Regions from separate parts of the Streptacidiphilus sp. MAP12-16 genome, predicted to be linked through region 1. Evidence: predicted binding sites of a transcription regulator. Region 1 holds the regulator's gene; the other holds the start of a gene.

The links. Region 1 encodes HspR, which represses chaperone genes until heat shock. Its sites were predicted from a motif close to TTGAGNNNNNNNNNCTCAA; they were not measured.
Region 2: a site for HspR is predicted at 4,643-4,661, ahead of clpB (ATP-dependent chaperone ClpB). Genes of this name have one in related genera too.

What each region holds. Positions count from the first base shown of each region.
Region 1 is NZ_JBGCBY010000014.1:86,197-100,593, reverse strand. Features, by position in the region: gene dhaL (dihydroxyacetone kinase subunit DhaL) at 1-317, opposite strand, end outside; gene dhaK (dihydroxyacetone kinase subunit DhaK) at 331-1,329, opposite strand; gene dhaM (dihydroxyacetone kinase phosphoryl donor subunit DhaM) at 1,377-1,778, shown strand; gene ABIA33_RS20125 (LysR family transcriptional regulator) at 1,786-2,805, opposite strand; gene ABIA33_RS20120 (C4-dicarboxylate ABC transporter) at 2,900-4,051, shown strand; gene ABIA33_RS20115 (hypothetical protein) at 4,082-4,366, opposite strand; gene ABIA33_RS20110 (heat shock protein transcriptional repressor HspR) at 4,965-5,516, opposite strand; gene dnaJ (molecular chaperone DnaJ) at 5,521-6,699, opposite strand; gene grpE (nucleotide exchange factor GrpE) at 6,817-7,512, opposite strand; gene dnaK (molecular chaperone DnaK) at 7,509-9,365, opposite strand; gene ABIA33_RS20090 ((Fe-S)-binding protein) at 9,782-12,016, shown strand; gene ABIA33_RS20085 (polyprenol monophosphomannose synthase) at 12,075-12,791, opposite strand; gene ABIA33_RS20080 (UDP-glucose/GDP-mannose dehydrogenase family protein) at 12,910-14,250, opposite strand; gene ABIA33_RS20075 (glycosyltransferase family 39 protein) at 14,307-14,397, opposite strand, start outside.
Region 2 is NZ_JBGCBY010000025.1:44,837-59,233, forward strand. Features, by position in the region: gene ABIA33_RS28085 (DUF3892 domain-containing protein) at 1-244, shown strand, start outside; gene ABIA33_RS28090 (UBP-type zinc finger domain-containing protein) at 431-790, opposite strand; gene ABIA33_RS28095 (penicillin acylase family protein) at 943-3,855, opposite strand; gene ABIA33_RS28100 (LURP-one-related/scramblase family protein) at 4,092-4,586, shown strand; gene clpB (ATP-dependent chaperone ClpB) at 4,743-7,367, shown strand; gene ABIA33_RS28110 (YbjN domain-containing protein) at 7,438-7,986, shown strand; gene ABIA33_RS28115 (hypothetical protein) at 8,082-8,768, opposite strand; gene ABIA33_RS28120 (protein kinase) at 8,859-10,466, opposite strand; gene ABIA33_RS28125 (hypothetical protein) at 10,463-10,933, opposite strand; gene ABIA33_RS28130 (N-6 DNA methylase) at 11,066-13,180, opposite strand; gene ABIA33_RS28135 (hypothetical protein) at 13,331-14,086, shown strand; gene ABIA33_RS28140 (pyridoxal phosphate-dependent aminotransferase) at 14,306-14,397, shown strand, end outside.

The DNA.
Region 1 (14,397 bases):
GCGAGCAGTTGCTTCCCGTCCGCCGCAGGCAGGTCCAGGGCCTTGCCCACGGCGCGAAGCGCGCTCCCGTACAGCGGGCCGGACGCGCCGCCGACGCTGGAGATCAGCGTCGTCCCGGCCTTCACCAGCACCGCTCCGGGCGTCGGCGGGTCGAAGCCGCCGAGTGCGGCCACGACCGCGGTGAAGCCCCGTTGCAGGTTGGTCCCGTGGTCGCCGTCGCCGATGGCGGCGTCCAGCTCGGTCAACCGCCCGCGTTCGCGGGCCACCGAGGCCGCGGACTCCAGCATCCAGTCCCGGGCGGCGGCCGCTTCCAGCACCTCCGGCATCGGCTCAGACCCCCCAGCGCAGAGCGGGGGTGTCCACGGGTGCGTCCCACAGCGCGAGCAGTTCCGGGTTCACCCGGCACAGGGTGATCGACACTCCGGCCATGTCGAGGCTGGTCACGTAGTCGCCGACCAGGCTGCGGGCGATCCGCACGCCCCGGGCTCCGAGGATCGAGGACACCTCGCCGAAGACGATGTAGAGCTCCAGCAGCGGGGTCGCGCCCAGACCGTTGACCAGGACGAGGACCTCCTCACCCTCGGACAGCGGCTGGTCGTCGAGGATCGCCGCCATCGCGTCCGCGACGATCTCCTTCGCGGGGCGGATCTTCTCGCGGCTGCGGCCCGGCTCGCCGTGGATGCCGACGCCCACCTCGATCTCGTCCTCCGGCAGGTCGAAGCCGGGACGCCCGGCGGCCGGGGTCGTGCACGAGGTCAGCGCGACCGCGAAGGAGCGCGACGCAGCGTTGACCCGCCGCCCGATCGCCGCCACCTCGGCGAGGCTCGCGCCCCGTTCGGCGGCGGCACCGGCGATCTTCTCCACGAACAGGGTCGCCCCGGTTCCGCGCCGTCCGGCGGTCCAGGTGGAGTCCCGCACCGCGACGTCGTCGTCCACCAGGACGGTCTCCACCGCGATGCCCTCGTCCTGAGCCAGCTCCGCTGCCATCCCGAAGTTGAGGACGTCGCCGGTGTAGTTCTTGACCACGAACACCACTCCCGCGCCGCCGTCGACGGACTGCGCCGCCGTCAGCATCTGGCCGGGGACGGGTGAGGTGAACACCTCGCCGGGGCAGGCGGCATCCAGCATTCCCAGGCCCACGAAGCCGCCGTGCAGCGGCTCGTGTCCCGAGCCACCGCCCGACACCAGGGCGACCTTGCCGATCCGGGTCTGCGCCGCGCGGGTGATCACCCGGTTCTTCGGGTCGACGCTCAGTCGGGGGTGCGCGGCGGCGATCCCCGCCAGGGCGTCGGACACGACCTGGTCCGGGTCGTTGATCAGCTTCTTCATGCGGAGGCTCCTCGGGGTGGCCGGGGGTGGCACTAGCCTTGGCGAGCATGAGCGGACCTGGTGGATCTGTGGGCATCGTACTCGTGTCGCACAGCGCTGAGCTGGCGGCGGGGCTGCGCACTCTGCTGGACCAACTGGGCGGCGGACTGGTCCCGGTCGCGGTCGCCGGCGGCACCGAGGACGGCGGCCTCGGCACCAGCTACGACCTGGTCGTGGCGGCCGTCGCGGAGGCCGATTGCGGCGCGGGCGTGCTGATTCTGCCCGACCTCGGCAGCTCCGTCCTGACGGCCCGTGCGGTGCTGGAGGACGTGGGGCGCGAGGACGTCGTGCTCGTTGACGCGCCGTTCGTGGAGGGCGCGGTGGCTGCCGCCGTCACCGCCTCGACCGGCGCCGACCTCGCGGCGGTGGCGGGCTCCGCCCGCGAGGCCCGTACCGTCGCCAAGTTCTGACGGGGAGTCATGGCGCAGCCGGCGAGCTCCGGCTCCGGGTCAGCGAGAGCAGGTCGCGGGCGGGGCCGGCCGGGCGGGTGCCGGTGGGCCAGACCGCGCGGAGCGGGCGGCTGAGGTCCAGGTCGGCGAGCGGGACGGCGACCAGGCGGCCGCGCGCCAGTTCGTCGGCGACGGCGAGCTCGCTGAGCACCACCGGCCCCGCGCCGCTCACCGCAGCGGCCTTGAGCGCCGTCGTCGAGGCCAGTACCAGCAGCGGGGTGGCCGTCCCCCCGTACGGGGCGAGCGCCCGGTCGAGCACCTCCCTGGTGCCCGAGCCCTGCTCGCGCAGCACCAGCGCGGTCGCCGCCAGCTCCGCACCACCGACGGGCACCCTGCGCCGGGCCCAGGGGTGGTCCAGGCCGACGACCAGCAGCAGCCGGTCCGCGGCGATCTGCACCTCGTCCAGTCCGGCCGGGATGCGCAGCCCCTCGACGAATCCGAGGTCCGCCTCGCCGGCGAGTACCTGCGCCGCCACGTCGGCCGAGTTGGCCGCCCGCAGGGTGACCGCTGTGCCGGGCAGGGACGCGTGCAGGGCCATCAGCCAGCGCGGCATCAGGTACTCGGCCACGGTGAGACTCGCCGACACCCGCAGCCTGGCGTCCCGCCGCTCGCGCAGCGCCGAGATGCCCGCGTCCAGGGCCTGGGCGGCGGCGAACACCGGACCGGCCCACTCGGCGACCAGCGAGCCCGCTTCGGTGGGGCGCGAGCCGCGCGGCGAGCGCTCCAGCAGCGGAACCCCTATCTGCCGCTCCATGCCGGCGATCCGCGCGGACGCGGCGGGCTGGGTGACCCCGAGCTCGGCGGCGGCGCGGCCGAGGCTGCCGAGGCGGATGACCGCGAGCAGCAGTTCCAGCGCGCCCAGGTCCGGCACGCGGTGGGAGAGCGGTGCACGGGACGGCGGTACGGGTCCGGAGGCGGGGCTGGGACCGGAGCTGGGGTCGCGAGCAGGGCCGGGGGTGGGGCCGGGGGTGGGGCCGGGGCGGGTCATCAGTCCAGGTTAGAGCCTCGCCATAGAGTTCGCTTATGGGCTCATAGGACTGTTGCCGCTACCGGCGGCGGACCTCGGCGGCGACTGTGGGGGTATGACCGCCACCACACCCGCCCGACTGGCCCGAACCGCCGTCGTGTCCCCTCGCGCACCCCGCATCCCCGGCGCCGCAGGACGGTTTGGCCCCAACTGGTACGCGGCGGTCATGGGCACGGCCATCGTCGCCAACGGCGCGCACGCCCTGCCGCAGGCGGTGCAGAGCCGGGAGCTGACCGACCTGGCGGCAGCGGTGTGGGCGCTGTCGCTGCTGCTGCTGGTCGCCCTCGCGGCCACCAGACTCACCGCGCGCCGGCTGCCGGACCGGATCAGGGCCCTGGACGACCCGGCGACCGCCGTCTTCCTCGGCTGTCCGCCGATGGCGATGCTCGCCGTCGGCGCCGGGGCACTGGGTGCCGGCGCGCCGCTGATCGCTGCCCTAGCGGGAGTGGGGACGGGAGCGGGCGCGGGCGCCGGGGCAGGGGTCGGTTCCACTGCGGGAGTGCTGCTCGACGCCGGACTGTGGACGGCCGGGACCCTGTACGGGATCGGCGTCGCGATGCGTGTGCTGTACCTGCTGATCGCGCGCTACCGGGTCGAGCGGGGCGGCAGCGCCCCGACCTGGCTGCTGCCCGTGGTCGCACCAATGGTGTCGGCGGCGCTGGGCCCGGCGCTGATCCCGCATCTTCCCGCCGGGCAGGCGCAGGGCACGATGCTGGCCGTCTGCGTGGCGCTGTTCGGGGCGAGCCTGCTGGCGGTGCTGGTCCTGCTGCCCGGGATCTGGAGCCGCCTGGTGCACGAGCAGCCCCTGCCGCTGCTGCTCGTCCCGACACTGTTCCTGGTCCTGGGCCCGCTCGGGCAGTCGGTGACGGCCGTCACCCAGTTCGCCCGTGTCGCGCCCGCGCTGCGCGGGTTCGCGCTGGTCTACGGGGTGGCCGTGTTCGGGTTCGCGATGCTGTGGCTCGGCGTAGCCGGATCGGTGACGCTCAGGGCGCTTCGCGAGGGGATGCCGTTCGGGATGACCTGGTGGGCGTACACCTTCCCGGTGGGCACCTGCGTCACCGGCGCGGCCGGACTGGCCAGGATGACCGGACTCGACCTGTTCGCCGTGCTCGCGGTGGCGCTGTTCGCGCTGCTCGTCACTGCGTGGGCGGTTGTGGGCGCGAGGACCCTTCGGGGACTGGCGAGCGGTGCGCTGATCGCGAGGTGAGACCGAGTTGGGCCTGCGGGGCCGCCGGGATCAGGCGGACTCCGCGGACTCCGGGTAGATGACCGAGGTGTCCGCCCAGTCCAGCGCGGTGACCACGGCATGCCGCAGGGCCTGCGCGGTCCAGCCCGCATCGAAGTGGATCGGCAGTACGGGGGAGACCTCTTCGAGGGTCGAGATCATCGGACTGTGCGCCACGGTCTCGTCCACGAGCAGGACCACGGGCTTGCGCAACGCGGTGGCCCAGCCCAGCTCCATGCCCACACCCGCCGAGAGCGGCGAGCCTATGTACGCGAAGGCGAGGTCGGCGGACTGCATGCGCTTCGCCGGTCAGACCGGTGGCGCCTGCGGCAGCCTCCCACCGGAACTCGCCGTCGTGCAGAGCCTGCAGGTAGACGGCCACTGTGGCCTCGCTCAGCTCAGGCGGCAGCTGCAGCTCAGCCTGCTGTGATTTGCCCACAGTTACCCCGAAATCTTCTCTGGCCACTTAGCGTCCGACCACTTGTTGCCATCATCGAACACTGAAGCAGGGCTGATCTGTACCCCATTGTGGTGGGTGACTGCCGGGGGATGGTCACTCAGTGCCAGACAGAAAATGACTTTCGGGTTCTCATCGAGTGATGTGTTCCTCGCGCGGAAGGAAGTGGTCGCATGTTCACCGCACTACGCACAGTTCGTACTGCTCTCGTGGCGATCTGCATCGCGGGTGCGGCCCTGCTGGTAGGGGCTGGGGCAGCATCCGCCGACAGTGTCTGGGCCAGTAACTCCAACAGCCTGTCAGTGCACTCCACGCCCGCCCCCTGACCGCCGACCCCCTGGCCGATTCTCCTCGACGGCCCGGGTACTGAATGGCTGAGGGGCCGTGCCTCCCCGGACACGGCCCCTCAGCCATCACCTCCGCGCACCGCCGCAGCGGCTACTCCCCGCGCCGCCTCGGGCGCCACACCACCAGCGCGCTGCTCTGCTGCACCTGCTGATAGGGCACCAGGTCCCGCCGGTACGAGGCGTGCACCGCCGCCTCCCGCTGGGTCGCCGCCACACCCGCGTTCGCCACCTCGCCCTGGAGCTCGGCCACCCGCGTCTGCAGCGCGGTCACCTGGTTCTCCAGCTCGATGATCCGCTTGATGCCGGCCAGGTTGATGCCGTCCTCCTGGGACAGCCGCTGCACCTCGCGCAACTGCTGGATGTCCCGAGCCGAATAGCGCCGACCGCGCCCGGCCGTACGGTCGGGACAGACCAGGCCCAGCCGGTCGTACTGCCGCAGCGTCTGCGGGTGCAGCCCGCTCAGCTGAGCAGCGACCGAGATGACGTACACCGGGGTGTACTCGGTCAGCTGGTACCCGGCCGGACCGCCGCGTGCGCCGCGACCGCCGGGCAGCCCGCCGGGCAGTCCGGTGCCGAGCCCCACTCCGATCGGGCCCGCACCACCGGGGATCTGACCGGGCGAACCGGTTCCGTTGCCGTCCATCACCTCACGCCTCCTCAGCCGCCTTGAACAGAGCCGCCCGCGGGTTCTCCGCGGTCGTCGCCTCGCGGTACTTCTCCAGCGCCGCCAGCGCCTCGCCCTCGGTCTCCGGCGGCACGGCGATCTCCACGGTCACCAGCAGGTCGCCACGCGTGCCGTCCTTGCGAACAGCACCCTTGCCGCGTGCCCGCATGGTACGGCCGTTGGCGGTACCGGCGGGGATCTTCAGGGTGACCGGGGGACCACCCAGGGTGGGCACCCGGATGGTGCCGCCGAGTGCGGCCTCCGGGAAGGTCACCGGAACGGTCACGGTCAGGTTGTCGCCCTTGCGACCGAACACCGGGTGCTCCTGGACGTGCACGGTGACGTACAGGTCGCCCGGCTGTCCGCCGCGTTCGCCCTGGGCGCCCTTCGCCTTGAGCCGGATCCGCTGGCTGTCCGCGACTCCGGCCGGAATCCGCACCTGCATGGTGCGGGCCGAGGTCGCCCGGCCGCTGCCGTGGCAGACCTCGCAGGGGTCGTCCACGATCAGGCCGCGGCCCTTGCAGTCCCGGCAGGGGTCCGACAGGGCGAAGTTGCCCTGCCCACGCTGGACGTGACCGGTGCCCACACAGGTCGGGCAGACCCGCGGGGTGGTCCCGGCCTTGGCGCCGGTGCCGGCACAGGTCTTGCAGGCCGCCTGACTGGTCATCCGCAGCGGGACGGTGGTGCCCTCCACGGCCTCGATGAAGCTCAGGGTGACGTCGGACTCGACGTCGGCGCCGCGCCTCGGCTGCGCCGTACGGGTGCCGCCCCGGTTGAAGATCCCGCCGAAGACATCGCCGATGCCGCCGCCTCCGCCGCCGCCGAAGGTGCCGCCCTGGCCACTCGGCTGGCTGCCGCCGAACAGGTCGCCGAAGTCGAAGCCGAAGCCGCCGGTGCCGCCTCCGCCGGTACGGAACCCGCCGTTGGCGAAGAGCGCCCGCGCCTCGTCGTACTCCTTGCGCCGCTTGGGGTCGGAGAGCACGTCATTGGCCTCGGAGATCTCCTTGAAGCGCTCCTCGGCGGCATGGTCGCCCTTGTTGGCGTCCGGGTGGAACTCCCGGGCCAGCTTGCGGTAGGCCTTCTTGATCTCCGCGTTGGAGGCGTCCTTGGGTACACCGAGGACCTTGTAGTAGTCCTTCTCCACGAAGTCCTTGCTGCTCAACGGACTAGCCTCCTTCCCGCGCTCTGCCTGAACCGGTCAGGCCTTTTGATCATCGTGATGGGAGCGTGGGACCGCACCCCGGAGTCACCGGCGTACGGTCCCACAACGGCCATCGGGTCAGTCCTCGCCGTCACCGTCGCCCTTGGCGCCCTTGTCGGTCGAGCCGTTCGATCCGGTCGCAGCCTTGTCGCCCGCGGCACCGGACGCCTTGGCGTCCCGAGCCGTCGACACCTCGGCGTCCGTCGCGGCACCCGGCTCCGGCTCCGCCACGGCGACCCGGGCCGGACGGATGATCCGCTCGCCGATCTTGTACCCGGGCTGCAGGATCTGCACGCACGTGGTCTCGTCGACGTCTGCCGAATAGCTGTGCATCAGCGCCTCGTGCAGCTGCGGGTCGAAGGGCTCGCCCTGCTTCCCGAACTGCTGCAGCCCCAGCTTCGAGGCCACGGTCTCCAGCGACTCGCCGACGGACTTGAAACCGCCCGTCAGTTCGTCGTGATCGCGCGCCCGGCCGATGTCGTCCAGCACCGGCAGCAGGTTCTCCAGCAGCGCCGCGACGGCGATCTCACGCACCGTCACCCGATCCCGCTCGACCCGCTTGCGGTAGTTCTGGTACTCGGCCTGGAGCCGCTGCAGATCCGCGGTGCGCTCGGCGAGCGCCTTGCGGGCCTCGATCAGCTCCTCGGCACCGCCGGCGCCCTTCGCCTCCGGGCCCGGGGCGGGGGCCGCCTTACCGGCGGCCCCGTTCCCGTCTCCGTTCGCGGCGGAGTCGGCGCCGGGCTCCTCGGTGAAGCCCTGCGTCTCATCCGTCACTTCGCACCGCCCTCGCGCTTCTCGTCGTCGACGATCTCGGCGTCGACCACGTCGTCCTCGGCAGCGCCGGGCGCGTCGTGCGGGGCGTCGCTCGGGCCGCCGGCCGCGGCCGCGCCCTCGCCGGCCTGCGCGTACAGGGCCTGGCCGAGCTTCTGCGAGGTGGCCGAGAGCTTCTCGGTGGCCTCGCGGATCGCGGCGCTGTCCTCGCCCTTCAGCTTCTCCTTGAGCTCGGCGACGGCGGCCGCGACCTCATCCTTGACCTCGCCGGGGACCTTGTCCTCGTTGTCCTTGACGAACTTCTCGGTCGTGTAGACGAGCTGCTCGGCGGTGTTGCGGGTCTCCGCGGCCTCGCGACGGCGGTGGTCGTCGTCCGCGAACTCCTCGGCCTCGCGCATCATCCGCGCGATGTCCTCCTTGGGGAGGGCGGAGCCGCCGGTGACGGCCATGCGCTGCTCCTTGCCGGTGCCGAGGTCCTTGGCGGAGACGTGCATGATGCCGTTGGCGTCGATGTCGAAGGTGACCTCGATCTGCGGCAGGCCACGGGGGGCCGGCGGCAGGCCGGTCAGCTCGAACATGCCGAGCTTCTTGTTGTACGCCGCGATCTCGCGCTCGCCCTGGTAGACCTGGATCTGCACCGACGGCTGGTTGTCCTCGGCCGTGGTGAAGATCTCGGAGCGCTTGGTCGGGATGGTCGTGTTGCGCTCGATCAGCTTGGTCATGATGCCGCCCTTGGTCTCGATACCGAGGGACAGCGGGGTGACGTCGAGCAGCAGGACGTCCTTGACCTCACCCTTGAGCACGCCGGCCTGGAGGGTCGCGCCGATGGCGACGACCTCGTCCGGGTTGACGCCCTTGTTGGGCTCCTTGCCGCCGGTCAGCTCGCGGACGAGCTCGGCGACGGCGGGCATCCGGGTGGAACCGCCGACCAGGACCACGTGGTCGATCTCGGACAGCGCGATGCCGGCGTCCTTGATGACGTTGTGGAACGGGGTCTTGCAACGGTCCAGGAGGTCCGCGGTGAGCTGCTGGAACTGCGAGCGGGAGAGCTTCTCGTCCAGGTGCAGCGGGCCCTCGGCGGAGGCCGTGATGTAGGGCAGGTTGATCGTGGTCTCGGTCGAGGACGAGAGCTCGATCTTCGCCTTCTCGGCCGCCTCGCGCAGACGCTGCAGCGCCATCTTGTCCTTGGACAGGTCGACGCCGTGGCCGTTCTGGAACTGCTTCACCAGGTGGTCCATGACCCGCTGGTCCCAGTCGTCGCCACCGAGGTGGTTGTCACCGTTGGTGGCCTTGACCTCGACCACGCCGTCGCCGATCTCCAGCAGCGACACGTCGAAGGTGCCACCGCCGAGGTCAAAGACGAGGATGGTCTGGTCGTCCTTGTCCAGGCCGTAGGCCAGCGCGGCGGCGGTCGGCTCGTTGACGATACGCAGGACGTTGAGGCCCGCGATCTCACCGGCCTCCTTGGTGGCCTGGCGCTCCGAGTCGTTGAAGTACGCCGGGACGGTGATGACCGCGTCCGCGACCTTCTCGCCCAGGTACGCCTCGGCGTCGCGCTTCAGCTTCTGCAGGATGAAGGCGCTCATCTGCTGCGGCGTGAAGTCCTTGCCGTCGATGTTCACCTTCCAGTCGGTGCCCATGTGACGCTTCACGGACCTGATGGTCCGGTCGACGTTGGTGACCGCCTGGCGCTTGGCCACCTCGCCTACGAGGACCTCGCCGTTCTTGGCGAAGGCGACGACGGACGGTGTGGTCCGGGCGCCCTCTGCGTTGGTGATGACGGTGGGCTCACCGCCTTCGAGGACGCTGACGACAGAGTTCGTCGTACCGAGGTCGATTCCGACCGCACGAGCCATCGTGGAACCCTCCAGAGGGAAGTTGAGCTGAACAGGCTCAAGCGTGCCTCATGGATCCTGATTGGTCAACAGAGCTGAGCGAGTGAGGCTCAACTTTATATAGCCCCTACCTAAGGGGGTGCCGATCCCGGCAGCTCCGGCCCTATGATCCGGCTCGCCCCGGGCGACCGCCGTCACAGATACCTCAGCCGAGAGCGCGCCGCCGCGCGCTGCGCTGAACTCGCGAGCGCCAGGGGGGGTGCGTGCGGAGCGTCCGCACTACGGGGAGAATGGGGCGCCGCAGGTGAGCAGTGGGAGATTGCTCACGCGGTAGCGAATGTTACTGGCCGGTATGCTACGTCGTGGTCCACGTCGCCACCGGCCCTGAACGGCCACCAGGAACCACGCCAGCAGACCCAGGAAAGGGAGCAGCGCCGATGCAGCTAGCCGCGATCGTGATCTCACTGGTCACGACACTGGTCGGTACCGCGCTGGCCGCGCGCGCCGCCCTCTACATTTACACCTTCGTGAAGCTCGGCGCGGACGTGCCGGCCGGGACCCGTACCGGGAATCCGGTGCAGCGCGTCAAAACGGTGGCCAAGGAGTTCCTCGGCCACACCCGGATGATCACCTGGGGCGTCGTCGGCGTCGCGCACTGGTTTGTCGCTGTCGGCTTCTTCACCCTGATCCTCACTCTGGTGACGGCCTTCGGGCAGCTCTTCGACGCGAACTACGCGCTGCCGGTGATCGGGCACTGGGCCCCCTACCTGGTCTTCGAGGAGCTTGTCGGCACGCTCACCACGCTGGGCATCCTCACGCTCATCGTGATCCGCCTGCTGTCGCTGCCGGGGCGGGCCGGACGCAAGAGCCGCTTCGCCGGCTCCATCGCCTGGCAGGCGTTCTTCGTCGAGTACGTCATCCTCGGCATCGGCATCTGCATCCTGGTGCTGCGCGGCCTGGAGGGGGCGCTCGAGGGCGTCAACCACTACGAGGCCAGCTACTTCATCACCTACCCGCTGGTGAAGGCGTTCTCCGGGACCTCGGTCGGCACCCTGCACACCCTGATCTACCTCTTCGCGATGCTGAAGATCACGATCTCCTTCAGCTGGGCGACCACCATCGGCCTCAACCCCTCGATGGGTGTGGCCTGGCACCGCTTCCTCGCCTTCTTCAACATCTACTTCAAGCGCGAGGAGGACGGCGACGTCGCCCTCGGCGAGCTGCGCCCGATGACCTCGGGCGGTACGCCCATCGACTTCGAGGACCCGGCCGACGACGCCGTCTTCGGCGTCTCCCAGGTCGAGCAGTTCTCCTGGAAGGGCCTGCTGGACTTCTCCACCTGCACCGAGTGCGGTCGCTGCCAGTCGCAGTGCCCCGCCTGGAACACCGGCAAGCCGCTCTCCCCCAAGCTCCTGATCATGAATCTGCGGGAGCACGCCTACGCCAAGGCCCCGTACCTGCTCGCGGGTGGCGGCAAGGACGCCGAGGGCAACGAGATCGCCACCGCCGAGCAGCTGGCGAACGTCCCGGCGGCGGCGCTGGCCGAGGCCGAGCGCCCGCTCATCGGCACCGCCGAGGAGAACGGGGTCATCGACCCCGACGTGCTGTGGTCCTGCACCACCTGCGGCGCCTGTGTCGAGCAGTGCCCGGTGGACATCGAGCACATCGACCACATCGTCGACATGCGCCGCTACCAGGTGATGATCGAGTCCTCGTTCCCGACCGAGGCCGGGACCATGCTCAAGAACCTGGAGAACAAGGGCAACCCGTGGGGCATGGCCACCAAGGCCCGCCTGGACTGGGTGAAGGAGCTGAAGAAGGAGACCGGCATCGAGGTCCCCGTCATCGGCGAGGACATCGACCCGACCGAGGTCGAGTACCTCTACTGGGTCGGCTGCGCCGGCGCCCTGGAGGACCGGGCCAAGAAGACCACCAAGGCCTTCGCCGAGCTGCTGCACACCGCGGGCGTGAAGTTCGCGATCCTCGGCAAGGAGGAGACCTGCACCGGTGACTCCCCCCGCCGCCTGGGCAACGAGTTCCTGTTCCAGATGCTCGGCGCGCAGAACGTGGAGACCCTCAACACGGCGCTGGAGGACGCTCCGGCGAAGCGGATCGTGGCGACCTGCCCGCACTGCTTCAACACCCTCGCCAACGAGTACCCGCAGCTGGGCGGCCGCTTCGAGGTCATCCACCACACCCAGCTGCTGCAACACCTGATCGACGAGGGCAAGCTCGTGCCGGTCAACCCGGTCGAGGGTCTGATCACCTATCACGACCCCTGCTACCTGGGCCGCCACAACAAGGTCTACACGCCGCCGCGCGAGATCATCTCCGCCGTCCCCGGACTGCGCAACGAGGAGATGCACCGTCACAAGGAGCGCGGCTTCTGCTGCGGCGCCGGTGGCGCGCGGATGTGGATGGAGGAGCGGATCGGCAAGCGCATCAACACCGAGCGGGTGGACGAGGCGCTGTCGCTGAACCCCGACATCATCTCCACCGCCTGCCCGTTCTGCCTGGTGATGCTGTCCGACTCGGCCAACGGCAAGAAGAGCGAGGGCGCTGCCAAGGAGAACCTGCGGGTCGTGGACGTGGCCCAGCTGCTGCTCGACTCGGTGAAGGCGCTGCCCGGGGCCCCGGCCGAGGAGCCCGCACCGGAGCCGGCCAACTCCTGACCGCCGTCTGCCCTGGTCCCGTGCTCGCGGACCAGGGCAGACGTGTTGGGCTACCGGGTCACGGACGGCGGTTGCGCATCCGCAGCCGAAGCGGTGTCAGCGCGGATTCGATCTGAGTCGACATGTCCATTTTCGAGACGCCTTCGGTGCGCTCCTCGAAGCGGATCGGGATCTCCACGCCGTTGTGCCCTCGGCGCACTGCCAGGAACTTCAACTCCACCTGGAAGCTGTAGCCCGCGCTGTTCAGCGTGGCCAGGCCGATGTCTTCCAGAGTCCGGGCCCGCCACAGGTTGAACCCCGCGGTAAGGTCACGGATCCTGGTGTCCAGGAGGGTACGGGCATAGCGGTTGGCGAAGCGCGACAGCACCCGCCGGTGCTTGCCCCACTCCTCGTCGAGTGAGCCGCCGTCCACGTACCGGCTGCCGACCACGAATCCTGCCCCCGTCGAGAGTGCGGTCCCCAGCATCTGCGGGATGACGCTCGCCGGGTGGCTGCCGTCGGCGTCCATCTGCACCACGAACTCGGCGCCTTCGTCGAGTGCTGCTGACATTCCGGCAGCGTACGCGCGCCCGAGCCCGTCCTTGCCCGCACGGTGCAGCACGCTCATACGTCGCTGTCCGCCGGAGTTGTACGTCGCGACCAGGTCCTCGGCCAGTCGGCCGGTGCCGTCCGGACTCGAGTCGTCGACGATCTTCAGATGCAGCCCCTGGAGCGGCAGGCTCATCACGAGCTCGGCGACGCGCGGCAGGTTCGCCGCCTCGTTGTACGTCGGCATGACGACGGTGAGCGGCAGTTGGGCCCAGGACGGGGGGATCTCCAGAGCCGACTGATGGGGTGCCCGAACGGGGTTCTGCATGCCTTCTCCTACTGTGCTCGGCAGCCTACGGTGCGGTCTACGGGCGGCCGAGGGCACGGCAGGTCCAGCCCGCCGCCCTCCAGTCATCGCGATCGAGGACGTTGCGTCCGTCGATGAGCTGTGGACGTGCGACGACCTTGCGCACCGCGGCCGGATCCAGGTCGCGGAACTCCTGCCATTCGGTGAGGTGCAGGATCAGGTGTGCGCCGCGGGCTGCCTGGAGCGGATCATCGGCATAGGAGAGACCGGGGTACATCTTGCGGGCATTGTCCATCGCCTTGGGGTCGTAGACGGTCACCTCGGCGCCGAGGAGTTGCAGCCGCGCCGCGATGGTGAGAGCGGGAGAGTCCCGGATGTCGTCCGAGTCCGGCTTGAAAGCGGCACCCCAGACAGCGATCCGGCGGCCGAGAAGGCTGCCGTCGCAGTGTTCACGGGCGAGCTCGACCATCCGGTCGCGACGGCGCATGTTGATGGAGTCGACCTCGCGGAGGAAGGCCAGGGCCTGGTCCACGCCGAGCTCGTCGGCACGCGCCATGAACGCGCGGATGTCCTTGGGCAGGCAGCCGCCGCCGAAGCCCACGCCGGCGTTGAGGAAACGTCCGCCGATCCGGGTGTCATAGGACAGGCACTTGGACAGCAGGGTGACGTCGGCGCCGGTTGCCTCGCAGACCTCAGCCATCGCGTTGATGAAGGAGATCTTGGTGGCGAGGAAGGCGTTGGCCGCCGTCTTCACCAGTTCGGCGGTCGAGAAATCGGTGATGACCAGCGGGATGTCCGCGTCCAACAACGGTGCATAGACCTGGCGGAGCAGAACCTCGGCAGCGGAGCCCTCCTGCTGGAGGCCGAGTACCAGCCGGTCGGGCCGCAGGGTGTCGTCCACCGCGAAGCCCTCGCGCAGGAACTCGGGGTTCCAGGCGAGCTGGGCCTGCGCGCCCACCGGGGCGAGTGCCGTCAGGCGCTCGGCCAGGCGCTCGGCGGTGCCCACCGGGACCGTGGACTTGCCGACAACCACGGTGGGGCGTGTCAGATGCGGGGCGAGGGAGTCGATGACCGCGTCGACGTAGCGCAGGTCGGCACCGGACTCGCCCTTCTTCTGCGGAGTGCCCACGCAGGAGAAGTGGACCTCGCCGAACTCCGCTGCCTCCTGGTAGGAGGTGGTGAACCGGAGTCGGCCGCTGGCCACGTGCTTGCTGATCAGCTCTGCCAGCCCGGGCTCGTAGAAGGGGAGACGGCCCGCCTGCAGCGCGGAGATCTTGTCCGGTTCGACGTCGACGCCGAGTACCTCGTGGCCCAGCTCCGCCATACAGGCGGCGTGGGTGGCGCCCAGGTAGCCGGTGCCGATGACGGTGAGTCGGAGGGGGTGGAAGTGCGTGGACACCCTGGGAACCTCGATTGTGCCGGGGGAGCGATGGAGGATGAGTGGGAGGACCGGTCCTAGGAGGCGAGGTATACCCGGTAGGTCTGCTGCAGTCCGCTGGAACCGCGATAGGGGATTTGGGCGATCAAGCGGTAGTGGCCGCCGCTG
Region 2 (14,397 bases), on a different contig from region 1:
CGGCGGTACGAAGCACGAGCACATCGCCCGCGTCCGATGGCAGAACTCCAACGGCGGGAATGCCACGGAAATCACCACAGCCGACATGGTGGCCTGGCTGAAGGGGGGCGGCGACCATGTAGCTCATGTGCGCAATGGCGCGTCTTCGGTGCCGGTCGGCGTCGTCAACGCCTTACCTCCCTACCTCCGCACTTACTCGGATGGCGTCTGGACGGACAACCTGCTCGCATTGCCACGCTTCTAGATCGCCCTTGGCAACACGGTTGGACCAGCGTCGTGCTGCCACCGGTGTTGATCCATCCGCCCTTGCCGACCAGTTCGGGGGCGCGTACTCGTGCACGTGAAGCCATGCCTACATCCAACCGCATCGGGTTGCGCCGGCATTCCGGGGGAGGTTCACCCGGCCCCCGGGTGGCTCGGTCCGGCCGGCTCAGTGCAGGTGCCGTTGCCAGTCGGCCGGTACTTTGCCGGCCGGTCCGGGGGAGGGCTGGGTGAGCGGGCGCGACTGCGGGGACGGGAGGTGCGGGCCGTCGTAGAACTGCTCTGTGTCGGTGTTCCAGAACCAGTCCTCCCCGGGCTCAAAACTCGTCAGGAAGGGGTGTCCCGCCTTGCGGGCGTGACCGGACGCGTGCTGCGAGGGGGAGGAGTCGCAGCAGCCGATGTGCCCGCAGGCCGCGCAGCGGCGGAGGTGGAGCCACCAGCCCGGTCCCTGGCCGGCCAGGCAGTCGACGCAGCCTTCGCTGCTCGGTGCGACGGTGGTGTCGATACCGGGGATCTGGCTGTTCGTCATGGCGCGCTTCCTTCACAGGACGGGAACGGCGACGCTCCTATCTATCACGTATACGACCGAAAGGAGGGAGAATCCCCGGATGACCGACGGGGCCTTGGCGCGAGGAGGGGCACCCCGGGCAGCCCGGAATGCCCCTCGACCGGCAGGATTCATCAGGGAGCTGACGGGAATTCGACGACCTGCTGGTAGGTCGGGCGGTTCTGCCACGTCGTCTGGGGGTCGGTGATGCCGCCGAGCGGATCCTGGATGATGCTGTCCGCACACCACTGGTCGCCGGCCGAGCACGACGCGTCGCTCGGGTAGACCGTCGCGGCCGACTGCGCCGCGGCGGACGACAGCGAGCCGAGCAGTGCGGTGCGGCATGCCGACAGGCTCCCGCTGCCGCAGTACGCCACCGGGAGCGGGTCCTGCCCGGGCTGCCCCAGGGCCGTCCGCAGGTCCTTGCTGACGTAGCCCCACCAGCCGTACTGGAACGCCGAACCCTTGTGCGGCTGCGCCTGGTTGGACGACGCGGCGGTACCGGTGGTGCTGATCTGCTGCCCGCCCGAGGGCGAGTCGTTGACCGGCATGGCGTTGACGAGCGAGGTGAACAGGTTGTTGCCCATCCCGGGTCCGAACTCGGCCTGCACCAGCAGCGGCCACCAGGCGTCGAACAGCTGGATCGCAGCGGAGTCCTGGAACGAGGTGGCTCCGGGCGAGGTGGGCGTGATGGTGACGCCGTCCTTCAGCCAGCCGGTGAGCTCGGCGACCAGGGCCTGCTGGGTGGGATCGGTGACCGGGGCACTGTTGATCACCTGGAGCAGCAGCGGCAGGACCTCCTTACCGCGCAGATCGGTGACCGCCGCCCGCTCCATCACCTGGACCAGTGCGGCCCGGGTGAACTTCGCACCGGTGCCGAGGTAGGCCTTGATCCCCTGGTCGAGCAGGTCGACGCGCTGGACCGGGCCGTAGCTGAAGTTGCCGTCGGCGGCGCTGTAGTCGCGGGCCTGCTTGTTGTTCCAGCTGACGAAGTAGTCCTGGTCGGTCGCGTTCGGGTGCGCCGAGGGTGGTGTGTCCGCGGAGGTGCCGGTGGTCGGGTCCCAGCCCACCCACTCGTCTGCCGGGGTGCCCCAGATCGGGAGGTTCGGGTCGGTTCCGGCCGCGCGCACCGGGTTCAGGCCGGAGTCGAAGTACGCGGTCTGGGTGGAGTTCACGTAGAACCAGTTGAAGTCGTAGCCGACCTGGGCCGCCGCGCTCTGGAATCCGGCCGGGGTCGACATCACGCTCGGGTCGTTGAACATCTGGAAGCCGATGGCGGAGATCGCCTCGTGCAGGTATGTCGAGCGCTGGAGGGTGTAGGCCACCGGGACTCCTCCGACTGTGGCCGTGTAGTCGACCAGGCCGTAGTGGGTCCGGTACATCACCAGGTCGTAGGAGCCGGCGGCGGTACCGTCGGCGACCGTCGGACTCCACGCGTCGGACCGCTTCAGCTGTTGCATCGGCGTGCAGACGCCGTTGTCCAGGTACGACGTCGAACTGGTCGTCGCCGGACTGCCGTCGGCGTTGCACAGCTTCACCGCGAAGGTGTCCGCGGTGTCCTGCTCCCCGGAGGTCGCGCTCCAGGAGTAGCCGGGCCCACGGCCCAGCTCGACGTAGAAGTTCAGTCCGGCGAAGGAGACGCCGCGCGCGCTCAGACCTGGGCCCTCGATCTCCTCCAGCATGAGCAGTTGCGGCGCGAAGTAGCCGGTCTGAGGACCGAAGACGGCGATCGGGTGGCCGGAGGCGCTGTTCGCCCCGGAGACCACCAGCGCGTTGGACATGCCGGGGTGCTGCTGCCCGGGGGCGGGCAGGTCGACGCCCGGCAGCGCACCGCTGTCGAACATCCCGTTCACGGCGCCGATCCTGGAGCGAAGCGGCGCGGGCACCTTGGCCGCGAGACGGGCCAGCGCGGCGGCCGTGGCCTTGGGCGCTGCCAGTGACGACTTCGCGGCCGCGGCTCCCGACCCGGTCGCGTTCTGCACGATGTGGACCGCGCTGACCGACCCCGAGTCGGGCATCGCCGCGCCGGCCTGGCTTCCCGAGGGCTCGCCGTACGGGAAGGACTGACCGGCGTGCAGGGTCAGCGTCGTCTCGGGATCGTTCTGCTCGCGCAGCGCGGACCAGACCGCGTCACCCTTGACGACGCCGTACTGCGCCTCGGCCGCCTCCTTGACCAGGGCGGACTGCAGCTCCTGCCCGCCGCCGTTGCCGAACAGGCCACCGATGACTCCGGCGATCGCGATCATGTCCGTCTCGGTGAACGGCTGGATCGGCTTGCCGGTCAGGTCGTACTCGCCGGGGAAGTCGTTCGCTGCCTGGACCTGGGCGATGTAGGCGTTGACGCCGCCCAGGTAGCTGTCGATGTCGCTCTTCACCTGGGCGCCGCGCGCGCCGTCCAGCGCCAGCGCGGTGACCTGCGACTGGAGATCCGCGTCCGTGTAGGGGGCGGTCTGCCAGAGGTTCTGCTCCAGGGCCCGGTTGGCCGGGGCGCCGCCGGCGAAGGAGCTCATCTCGGCGCGGCCGAGGTGACGCATCAGGTCCATCACCCAGAGCCGGTCCTCGCCGCCGGCGTACCCGGCCCCGAACTCGGTCTCCGGGCGGGTGTCTCCGTGGATGTGCGGGATGCCGCTGCTGTCGCGGGTGATGGTGACGCCGGGTTCGGGCTGCTCGGTGCTCTGCACCTGGTTCGCCGGGACCCCGAGCGCGGAACTGTTGTAGAAGGTGTTGATCTGACTGTTGGTCAGCCCGGTGTACGAGGTGACCAGGTTCGCGTACGGCGCCAACTGGTCGTTGTTGTTGGACGGCCGCGCACCGAACAGCTTGAACAGGATGATCTGCGCCAGCGTCTCGCTGCCGTTCTCTCCCGGCGGCAGGATGTCGGAACACTGGCCGCCGCAGTAGTCGGCGACCGCCGCCGGCGCCTGGCCGGGAGCGGCGCCGGACGCCGGGCTCATGGCGGCCGGAGCGATCAGCGCGGCCGCGGCTGCGAGGGCGAGGACCCCGGAAGCCCGGTGACCACGGCGGAAGGTGCTACGGGATCGGCGCATCGCTGACCCTCCCAGACGGGTGGACTCGTTCCGGGCGACAGGAACATGACGAACTGTCACGTTACCGCCGGGCAACTCAGAAGTCTCCATGTCCACCTCAAGAAATTCACCGTCGTACGCAGCCCTGCACGGGTGATAGGAACTTGCCCTGCGGGGAATGCGTCCTTGTCGGTGTGGCACCGTCGGTGAAGCACCGTCGGTGAAGCGCGACGGACGACTCTCGGAGGCGAAGCGGAATGAAGTTCCTGATGCGGGATCGGATGTTCTCGATCGGTGACGACCACTGGATCACCACCGAGCACGGCGAGAAGGCGTTCCTGGTGGACGGGAAGGTGCTGCGGATCTCGGACACCTTCGAGCTGAAGGACCCGTCCGGGGTGAAGGTCGCGGTGATCAAGAAGAAGCTCGTCAGCGTCCGTGACGCGATGAAGATCGAGCGCGACGGCGAGACCCTCGCCACGGTGAAGAAGAAGCTGTTCACCCCCTTCCGCGACAAGTACGAGGCCCATCTCGCTGACGGGCGCGAGCTGGAGGTGCACGGCAACATCCTCGACCACGAGTTCGACATCGAGGACGGCGGTCACCGGGTCGCACGGATCAGCCGGAAGTGGTTCAGCATCAGGGACGCCTATGGCATCGACATCGAGGACGGCCAGGACGTCTCGCTGCTGCTGTGCGTCGCGGTGTGCGTGGACCATCTGCAGCGACTGGAGCACGAACACGAGGGCTGACCGCAGGTCCACCCGCCTTCTGGGAGACGCCTCCTGAGACCCGCCCTCGCGGAGCCTTGAGTGGAATAGACTCAACTTAGGTCATGCTGTAGGCAGCAGCACAGCACAGTCGAGCACCAGGGTCGAGTACGGCGAGTATCAGGAGGACACGGAAGCGTGGACGCGAGCAAGCTCACCACCAAGGCACAGGAAGCCCTGTCGGCCGCGATCCGGCAGGCGTCGAGCGCGGGCAACCCGGATGTGACGCCGGTGCACATGCTGCTCGCACTGCTGGAGCAGCCCGAAGGCATCGCCCGACCGCTGCTGGAGGCCGTCGGCGCCGACCCGGGCAGGCTCGGTGCCGCCGCCCAGCGCCTGTACGCAGCACTGCCCAGCGCGCAGGGGTCGACGGTGTCCGCCCCGCAGCTGGCCCGGCAGACCGTGGCAACCCTCAACGAGGCCGCCGCTCGGGCCGCCGAACTCGACGACGCCTTCGTCTCCACCGAGCACCTGCTGGTCGGCCTGGCCGCCGAGGGCGGCTCCGTCGCCGAGGCGCTCAAGGCCGAGGGTGCGACGCCCAAGTCGCTGCTGGCCGCCTTCAAGGAGGTGCGGGGCAGCTCCAGGGTGACCTCCGCCGACCCCGAGGGGACCTACAAGGCGCTGGAGAAGTACGGCGCCGACCTCACCCAGGCCGCCCGCGACGGCAAGCTCGACCCGGTCATCGGCCGGGACCAGGAGATCCGCCGGGTCGTCCAGGTGCTGTCCCGGCGCACCAAGAACAACCCGGTGCTGATCGGCGAGCCCGGTGTCGGCAAGACCGCCGTGGTCGAGGGCCTGGCGCAGCGGATCGTCGCCGGTGACGTCCCCGAGTCGCTGCGGGGCAAGCGCCTGGTCTCCCTGGACCTGAGCGCGATGGTCGCCGGCGCCAAGTACCGCGGTGAGTTCGAGGAGCGGCTGAAGGCCGTGCTCGCCGACATCAAGCAGAGCGAGGGCCAGGTCATCACCTTCATCGACGAGCTGCACACGCTCGTCGGCGCGGGTGCGGGCGGCGACTCGGCGATGGACGCGGGCAACATGCTCAAGCCGATGCTGGCGCGCGGCGAGCTGCGTATGGTCGGCGCGACCACGCTGGACGAGTACCGCGAGCGGATCGAGAAGGACGCCGCGCTGGAGCGGCGGTTCCAGCAGGTCATGGTCGGCGAGCCGTCCGTGGAGGACTCCATCGCCATCCTGCGCGGCCTCAAGAGCCGCTACGAGGCACACCACAAGGTGCAGATCTCGGACGCCGCGCTGGTCGCCGCGGCCACCCTGTCCAACCGCTACATCACCTCCCGCTTCTTGCCCGACAAGGCCATCGACCTGGTCGACGAGGCGGCGTCCCGGCTGCGCATGGAGATCGACTCCTCCCCGGTGGAGATCGACGAGCTGCAGCGGGCGGTCGACCGGCTGCGGATGGAGGAGATGGCGCTCGCCAAGGAGTCCGACGCCGCCTCGGTCGAGCGTCTGCAACGGCTGCGCCGCGACCTGGCCGACCGCCAGGAGCAGCTGGCCGGTCTCACCGCCCGGTGGCAGCAGGAGAAGTCGACCCTGAACAAGGTCGGCGAGCTCAAGGAGCGCCTGGACGACCTGCGGGGCCAGGCCGAGCGTGCCCAGCGCGACGGCGACTTCACCACCGCCTCCCGGCTGATGTACGCGGAGATCCCCGCCGCCGAGCAGGAGCTCGCCCAGGCGCAGGACGCCGCCCGTACCGAGGCCACCACCGCGACCATGGTCAAGGAGGAGGTCGGTCCGGACGACGTCGCCGACGTCGTCGCATCCTGGACCGGCATCCCGGCCGGCCGGCTGCTGGAGGGAGAGACGGCGAAGCTGCTGCGGATGGAACAGGAGCTCGGCCGCCGGCTGATCGGTCAGGCCACGGCGGTGCAGACGGTGTCGGACGCGGTCCGGCGCTCGCGCTCGGGCATCTCCGACCCGGACCGGCCCACCGGCTCCTTCCTGTTCCTGGGACCGACCGGCGTCGGCAAGACCGAACTGGCGAAGGCGCTCGCGGACTTTCTCTTCGACGACGAGCGGGCCATGGTCCGGATCGACATGAGCGAGTACGGGGAGAAGCACTCGGTGGCGCGGCTCGTCGGCGCGCCTCCCGGCTATGTGGGCTACGAGGAGGGCGGCCAGCTCACCGAGGCGGTGCGGCGCCGTCCGTACGGTGTGGTGCTGCTGGACGAGGTGGAGAAGGCGCACCCGGAGGTCTTTGACATCTTGCTGCAGGTCCTGGACGACGGTCGGCTGACGGATGGTCAGGGGCGGACGGTGGACTTCCGCAACACCATCCTGATCCTCACCTCCAACCTGGGCTCGCAGTGGCTGGCCGACCCGGAGCTGGACGACGACGTCAAGAAGGCCCGCGTGCTGGAGACGGTGCGCACGTCTTTCAAGCCGGAGTTCCTGAACCGGCTCGACGACATCGTGGTCTTCGACCCGCTGGGCACGGAGGAGCTCGCCCGGATCGTGGACCTGCAGGTCGCCTCGCTCGGGAAGCGACTCGCCGACCGCCGGCTGACCCTGGAGGTCACCCCGGCCGCCCGCGACTGGCTCGCGCTGACCGGTTACGACCCGGCGTACGGCGCCCGCCCGCTGCGGCGCCTGGTCCAGTCCGCGATCGGTGACCAGCTGGCCCGGGCGATCCTGGCCGGGGACGTCCACGACGGCGACGCCATCGAGGTCGACACGGACCAGGAAGCGGACCGGCTCACCGTCCGTCCGGTGGAGCGCGTCGCGCACTCGCTGGAGAAGCAGGGCTGAGGCTTCGCCGGGGCGCGGGCATGAGGCAGGATGGAGACGGTAAGTCCACTCGAAGGGAACTCGGCCAGATATGAGCATCGACCCGTCCTCCATCCCGTCATTCGGGGTGCCGCAGCAGCAGCCGCAGCCGTCGGGCGAGGCCGGGCCGCCGCCGGTGGTCGTCCCGGACCAGGAACTGGTGAAGCAGCTGCTGGACCAGATGGAGCTGAAGCACGCCGTGGACGAGGAGGGCGACCTGCTCGCCCCCTGGGAGGGCTTCCGCGTCTACTACATGTTCCGTGGCGACCAGAAGGAGCTCTTCGCGGTCCGCGCCTTCTACGACCGGCCGCACCCGATCGAGAACAAGGCCGAGCTGCTCGAGGCCCTGGACGAGTGGAACCGCGAGACCCTGTGGCCGAAGGTGTACACGCACACGCATGACGACGGTGTGGTCCGGATCATCGGCGAGTCGCAGATGATCGTCGGTATGGGTGTCAACATCAACTACTTCGTCGCGATGACGGCGAACTGGACCCAGGCTGCGGTCACCTTCGACCAGTGGCTGGCCGAGCGCCTCGGCCTGGCCAAGGACGTCGACACCGAAGAAGGCGAAGGCGAGGACGGCTCCGCCGAGAGCTGATCCGCGGCAGGAACCCCGCAGGGGGCCGGTACGCGTCACGTGTACCGGCCCCCTGCGTCGTCCAGCGCCGCCGAGCGCCGGTGCGCTGCTCGCCGTCAGCGGCTGCTGCTGTCCGCGATCTCCACGAACGCCTGACCGCTCCCGGGCGTGGACCCGACCGACACGCACAGTTGGGTACGGTCGATGACCCACCCTGCGGGGCGGCAGTCCTGCCCGTCTGCGTCGAGGTGCCAGCCGTGCTGCTGCTCCAGGTACTGCCCCAGTCGCTGCTCGATCTGGTTCTGGGTAAGCCCCGCGTCGCCGGTCACCGTGATCCCGCTGGAACAGGTGTCCGACCCGCAGCCCCCGCTGCTTCGGTCGACGACGGTGAGTCCGGCGGGCAGCGGGAGCAACTGGTCGGTCGACGGGATGACCGCATCGCCACCGACCATGCACATGAACACCGATACCGCGCAGGCGGCCAGGGCGTACCCGACCAGCCCGGCGATGCCGGCGCCCCGGCGGTCCTCCAGCGGGTCCACCACGGTCCGAGGTCCGGCCAGCCGCCGCTCCAGCAGCCAGCCCGCCGGCACCACCAGTACCGGCAGCAGCAGGGCCAGCACGATGAGATCGTTCTGCCCGCGCTCGACCTCGACCAGATGGTTGGACAGGCCGAGTTTGGCCGCGCCGAGGAGCACAAGCAGCGCGCCGATCGCCCAGCCGACCCGGTGCGTCCGCACGGTCATACACCAGACGATCAACGGCGCCACGGTGACCAGCACTCCGGCGATCACCCAGATCATCGTTTCCCCCTCCACAGTGGATCAACAGCAGCGACAGTGTGCAGACAGGATGGCTCAGGCGTGTGCTCAGGCGTGTGCTCAGCCGTGCGCTCAGGCGTGTACTCGGCGCAGCCACTCCAGCGCGCGCCGGGCCTCGGCGGCCAGCGGGTGCTGCGGGCCGTGCAGCCGTTCCGCGTCGAACAGCAGCCGTTGCAGGACCTCGCGGGCTCCGGTCCGATCGCCGGCTCTCAGCAGCAACTGGCCTGTCCGGTGCCGGACTTCCAGGGGAAGTGCCGGGTCCGCGGCGGCCTGCTGCTCGACGTACGGCAGCAGGGCTCGGTACTCGGCTAGCGCCGGGACCGTCTCGCCGAGCTGCTCCAGGCACTGCGCGGCCTCGAAGCGGAAGCGCAGGACCTGGAGGTCCGTCGGGCCCGCTTCGGCGGCGCGGTCCTCGGCCAGCCGGCGCAGTTCCGGCAGGGCGGCCCGGAACTGGCCGTCCTCCATCAGCGTCGCCGCGTACTGCTTGCGCAGCATGCCTACGACCGGGGAGTGCGGGCCGTGCTCGGCTGTGGCGGCGGGCAGGACGTCGCCGAGTACGCCCACCGCCTGGGTGAGCCGTCCCGCGTCGAGGAGTCGTTTCACCTCGTCGACGGCTGCGGCAACGCTCGTGCTCCGGGCGGCGGCCGGGCGGGGGGCGGCCGGGCGGGGGGCGGGCTGTGCCTGCGCGGTCGGCGGGGGGCTGGTCGGCTCCTGTCCGGTCGGCGGCTGCCCGGTCGGCGGCGGCCCGTTGGACGCCTGCCGGTCGGGCCATGGCGCGTACGGGCGCAGGAACGGCCGGGTGGGGTCCATGGGACCGGTGGCGCCGCCGGGGAGTGCCGCGGCGGGTACCGGCAGCAGCGGGGCCAGCGCCCGGTAGACCTCCTGCGCGTCGGTCGGCCGGTGCCACGGGTCCTTGGCGAGCAGCCGCAGCACCAGCGCCTCCAGCGGCTCCGGCACCTCGGGACGGACCTGGCGCAGCGGCACCGGCGGTTCGTAGAGGTGGCGGTGCAGCACGCCGAGGGCCGAGGCGCCAGCGAACGGGACGGTGCCGCTGAGCAGTTCGTGCAGGACCACGCCGAGCGCGTAGAGGTCGGTACGCGGGCCGACCGCGCCGCCCATCGCCTGCTCCGGCGCCATGTATGCGGGGGTGCCGATGGGCGCGCCGCTCCGGGTGAGCCGGGTGGTGTCACTGTCCAGCACGGCGGCGACGCCGAGGTCGAGCACGACCAGCGTGCCGTCCGGGCGGACCATCAGGTTGCGCGGCTTGAGGTCGCGGTGCACCACCGGCACCGCGTGCACCGCCGCCAGCACCGAGCACAGCTGCGCTGCCACCGCGACCGCCCACGGCCAGGGGTACGGGTCGTGCTCGGCCAGATGGTCGGCCAGGTCGGCGCCGTCGACGTACTGCATCACCAGGTAGAGGTCGTCGCCGTCGCCGCCCGCGTCGTGCACCGTGACCAGTCCCGGATGGTCGACCTGGGCGGTGACCCGGGACTCGCGGGCGAAGCGGCGGCGCAGCTCGTCGGAGTCCTCCGGCCGCGCCGTCCGGTCGGGACGGAGCAGCTTGACGGCCACCCGCCGGTGCAGGTGGCGGTCGAAGGCCGTCCACACCTGGCCCATGCCGCCCTGCCCGACGAGCGTCGCCAGCTCGTACCGTTCGGCGATGATCCGCCCGTTCAACGCCCCTCCTGCCGGCGGAGGTAGGCGCTCAGCTCGTCGAGCTCCGCCCTGACCTGCACGATGCGGCCGGCGGGTGCGGCCGGCGGCGGGTAGGCGCCGTACGGCGGGTACGGGAGGTGCTGCTGTACCCGGCGTTCGTCCTGCCGCCGTAGATCGGAGACCAGGAAGTAGACGCAGGCGAAGACGGCGTCCGAGACGAGCACGAACCCGCCGGTGTTCTGCCAGGCGCTGTCCTCCGCTGCGCTCCCGACCAGCACGAAGCTCCCGGTGGACAGCACCGCCACCACGCCGAACCAGATCCAGTCCCGGAACCGGCCGCGCCCGATCGCCAGCCGCAGCATCGGCACCCAGGCGAGGATGCCGATCGTCGCCAGCGGAACGACGGTGAAGAAGGCGCGCAGGAGCAGGGTCGCCACCCGCCTGCCCAGGGCGGGAGGCGGCGGCGGTATCGGGCCGGTGCCGAACATGGCGCAGCTCCTGGTCGTCGGGCGGTGGCGGCGGCGGTCGCATGGCCGTCGCGGCGGCCGTCCCGATGGCGCGGGCAGCCGGTGCTGGGGTGAGCGTAGCGACCCCGCCGCCCCGCTGGGACGGCCACCGTGTCATTCCGGATCGACGCTGCCGTCCGTCAATCCGTCGTACAGGCCCTGCACGAGTTGTTCGCCCAGCCTGCCGGTGAGCCGCAGCGCTTCCTCGAACGCGGCCAGGGTGCGGAAACGCTCGCCGTAGCGCCGCTGGTCGGCGAGCGGCAGTCGGGGCACCTGGAGCCGGCGCACGTCCAGCCGGGTGGAGCTGGTGGTGTAGCTGCTGGCCTGCCGGTTGTTGGCGGTGCCGCGCAGGAACCCGGCCAGGAACCACGGGTCGAGCGCCGCCGGGTCGGGCCGCAGCAGGTAGACGTTGCGGCCCAGCGCGGCTCCCGCCGTCGCCTCGTCGACGAGCCGGGCCACCGCGCCCCGGCCGAGGACCGGTACCACCACGTCGCCGATCCGGGTCAACACGGGCTCCTCGTCGGCCCCTTCGGGCAGTACGCCGGAGGGCCCGCTACCGGCCACGACGTCGTGCTCGGTCAGCACCGCCGTGCTGCTGCCCCCGTCGCTGGTACCGCCATCGCCGCCAGTACCGCCGCGGTCGCCGGTGCCGCCACTGCCGGCGATCGCTCCGGCGCCGCCGGCCCGCATCACCAGCGCCCCCGCCCGGGCCAGCTCGCCGACGCTGGTCAGCGGCCAGTGCGCGGGCTCCCCCCGACTGCCGGCGGCGGGTGCCAGCTCGGCGGTACGGCGCAGGGTGGACGTGAGCCGGTCGCGGACCTCGGTCAGTCCGGTCGCCCCGCCGCCCACCACCGGCGGCGCGAGGTGCCGCGCAGGGGCGAGGTCCACGTCGTCGTCCAGCAGGTCGATCACCTGCAACGTGCGGCTGAGACCGGGCCGCTGAGGCACGGCCCCGTCCTGGTCGAAGGCGCGCCACGCCTCGAGCACCGCCGTGCGGACGGCCTGCCACGGCAGCTTCTCGCCGCCGCCCAGGTCGCCCGCGTCCACCAGGAGGAGCTGCTGCGGCGGGGGCGAGCCTGCGCCGGGGCGGCGCAGCACCCACAGGTGCAGCGGGATGCCGAACGGCGGCGCCGCTCCGGCGGGCAGGGCGATCACTGCGCGCAGTGCCCCACGGCGCAGCAGGTCGGCCCGGATCCGGCGTCCGGAGCGGCGGGAGGCCGCGGCGGGCGGCATCAGCAGGACGACGCTGCCGCCTTCCCGCGCGTGTGCCAGCGCGTGCTGGACCCAGGCGAGTTCGGATTCGGTGCGCGGCGGGAACCCGTATTCCCAGCGGGCGTCGTAGGCGAGCTCGTCGTGGCCCCAGGCGCGTTCGTTGAACGGCGGGTGGCACAGCACCGCGTCCGCGCCGAGCCCGGGGAACGCGTCCGCGCGCAGGCTGTCGCCGACCCGGACCCGGACCGGCCCGTCCGTGTGCAGGGCGAGGCGCAGGGCGGTCAGCGCGGCGAGGTCCGGATCCAGCTCCTGGCCGGACACCGCCGCCGAGGGCCCGGCGGCGCGCAGCAGCCCACCGAAGCCGCACGCCGGGTCGAGCACCCTGCCTGCCGGGCCCGCGAGTTCGGCCATGAGTTCCGCTGGTTCGGCCGGCGTCAGCGTGTACTGGCGTGCACCTGACTCCATATGACGGCTCATCAGGAACTCGAACGCCTGGCGCGGGCCGAGGCCGCCGCCGAGTTCGGCGCCGCCGCGCAGCAGTGGCAGGCATGCTGACGCCTCGTCCGCCGTTGGAACCGGCACCGGGTGGTCGTCGCCCAGCCGTTCCCGCAGCACGTCGGCGAGCGCGTCGGGCAGACCGGACGCAAGGTTCTGATCGGTCGCGGAGGCCAGGCCCGCCCACACCGTCGGCCGGTCGCGGACCAGCAGCAGCACGGCTCCGATCCGGCGCAGCGCCGCGGCAGCTCCGGCCGGGTCCTGTTCGACCTGCTGCCAGACCCGTTCCCGCAGCGGGACACGGGTCAGTTTTCCCTGGTCGCGCAGCCATTGTTCGGTCTCGCCGAGGTCAAAGGTGGGGCTGGTGTCCGTGCCGCCGACAGGCTTGGGGAAGTCCGCGTGCCGGCGGCGCCAGTTGCTGACGGCGGCGCGCCCGACTCCCGCGAGCCGCGCAATCCCGCCCGCCGTGACCTCTGTCCTGTGCTCAGGTGTCCTGCGCTCCGGTGTCCTGCGCTCCGGCACTGTGCGGGCCCCTTCTGTGGCGGCTGGACGGCGAGAGGCTGATCATACACGCCGCTTCACGGATAGAATTTGTGTTGACGCGGTTCACAAGCAATGGTCTCATTGTCCTGCCGATCACAAGCACCAGCCCGGAAGGGGCACCTCCCCCGCATGTCTCAGCACCTTCACCGGACCCTCCTGGCGGCGGTCTGCGCCACCGCAGTCCTCGGCCTCGCCGCCTGCTCCTCCGCCACGCAGACATCCGCCGTGCCGGCCGCGTCCGGTGCGGCCTCGGACGCCCCGTCAGCGACCACCGCGACCACGCCTGCGGCCCAGGCCGACCCCAACGCCGGAGTGTCCACGGGGACGAAGCTCGCCTCCCTGCTGCTCCCCTCCGGGGCGGTCCCGAAGTCACTCAAGGCGGACCCGAGCGGGTCGCAGAACAGCGGCGACGTGTTCATCGAGCCCTCCACGGCCGCGGTCTCCACCGCGAAGGCGTGCGACGCCCTCGGAGCCACGAACTGGATCACCGCTGCGGGGATCGGCAGCGGCTCCTTCGCCGGGAACGACTTCACCGACAGCTACAGCAACATGTTCGCGCAGCAGATCGACGCCTTCCGGGGCAGCGACGCGCACACGGTCATAGCCCACCTGAAGCACGTCTTCGCGGAGTGCGCCACCTTCAAGCTCGTCCAGAGCGGTACGGCCTACACGGCGAAGCTCACGACGAAGAGCATTCCCGGACTGGGGGACGAGGCGGTGCAGGCGGTCATCACGTCGAAGTCCTTCAGCGGAGGGACCACGCTGGTCGCGGCCCGGGTCGGGAACCGGGTGGTGACGACCCTCTACAACGACCAGAACACCACCGGCTCCGAGGGTGTGACGCTGACCAGGCACCTGGTCAAGAACGTCGCGGCGGCGGGCTGAGCGGAACCGCTCGGATCGGGCGCCCCAGACCGGACACCGGCCGTCGGGGGACGGCACGGCGTCCCGCCCGGCGCTCCCCCTTGCGGCCTGGGGAGCGCCGGGCGCACCACGCCGGAGCCCCGCCCCGGGGCCGCTCCGGGCCGCCCCAGCGACGCGACCCGGGGCGCGAATCCTCTAGTCTGCGGTTCGGGACACCGCAGTCGAAGGAGACGTGGGCGCATGAGTGCGAGGCCGCTGCTGAACCGCCGTCTGGACGGGATGGGGACCACTATCTTCGCGGAGATGTCGGCGCTGGCCATCGCGACCGGGTC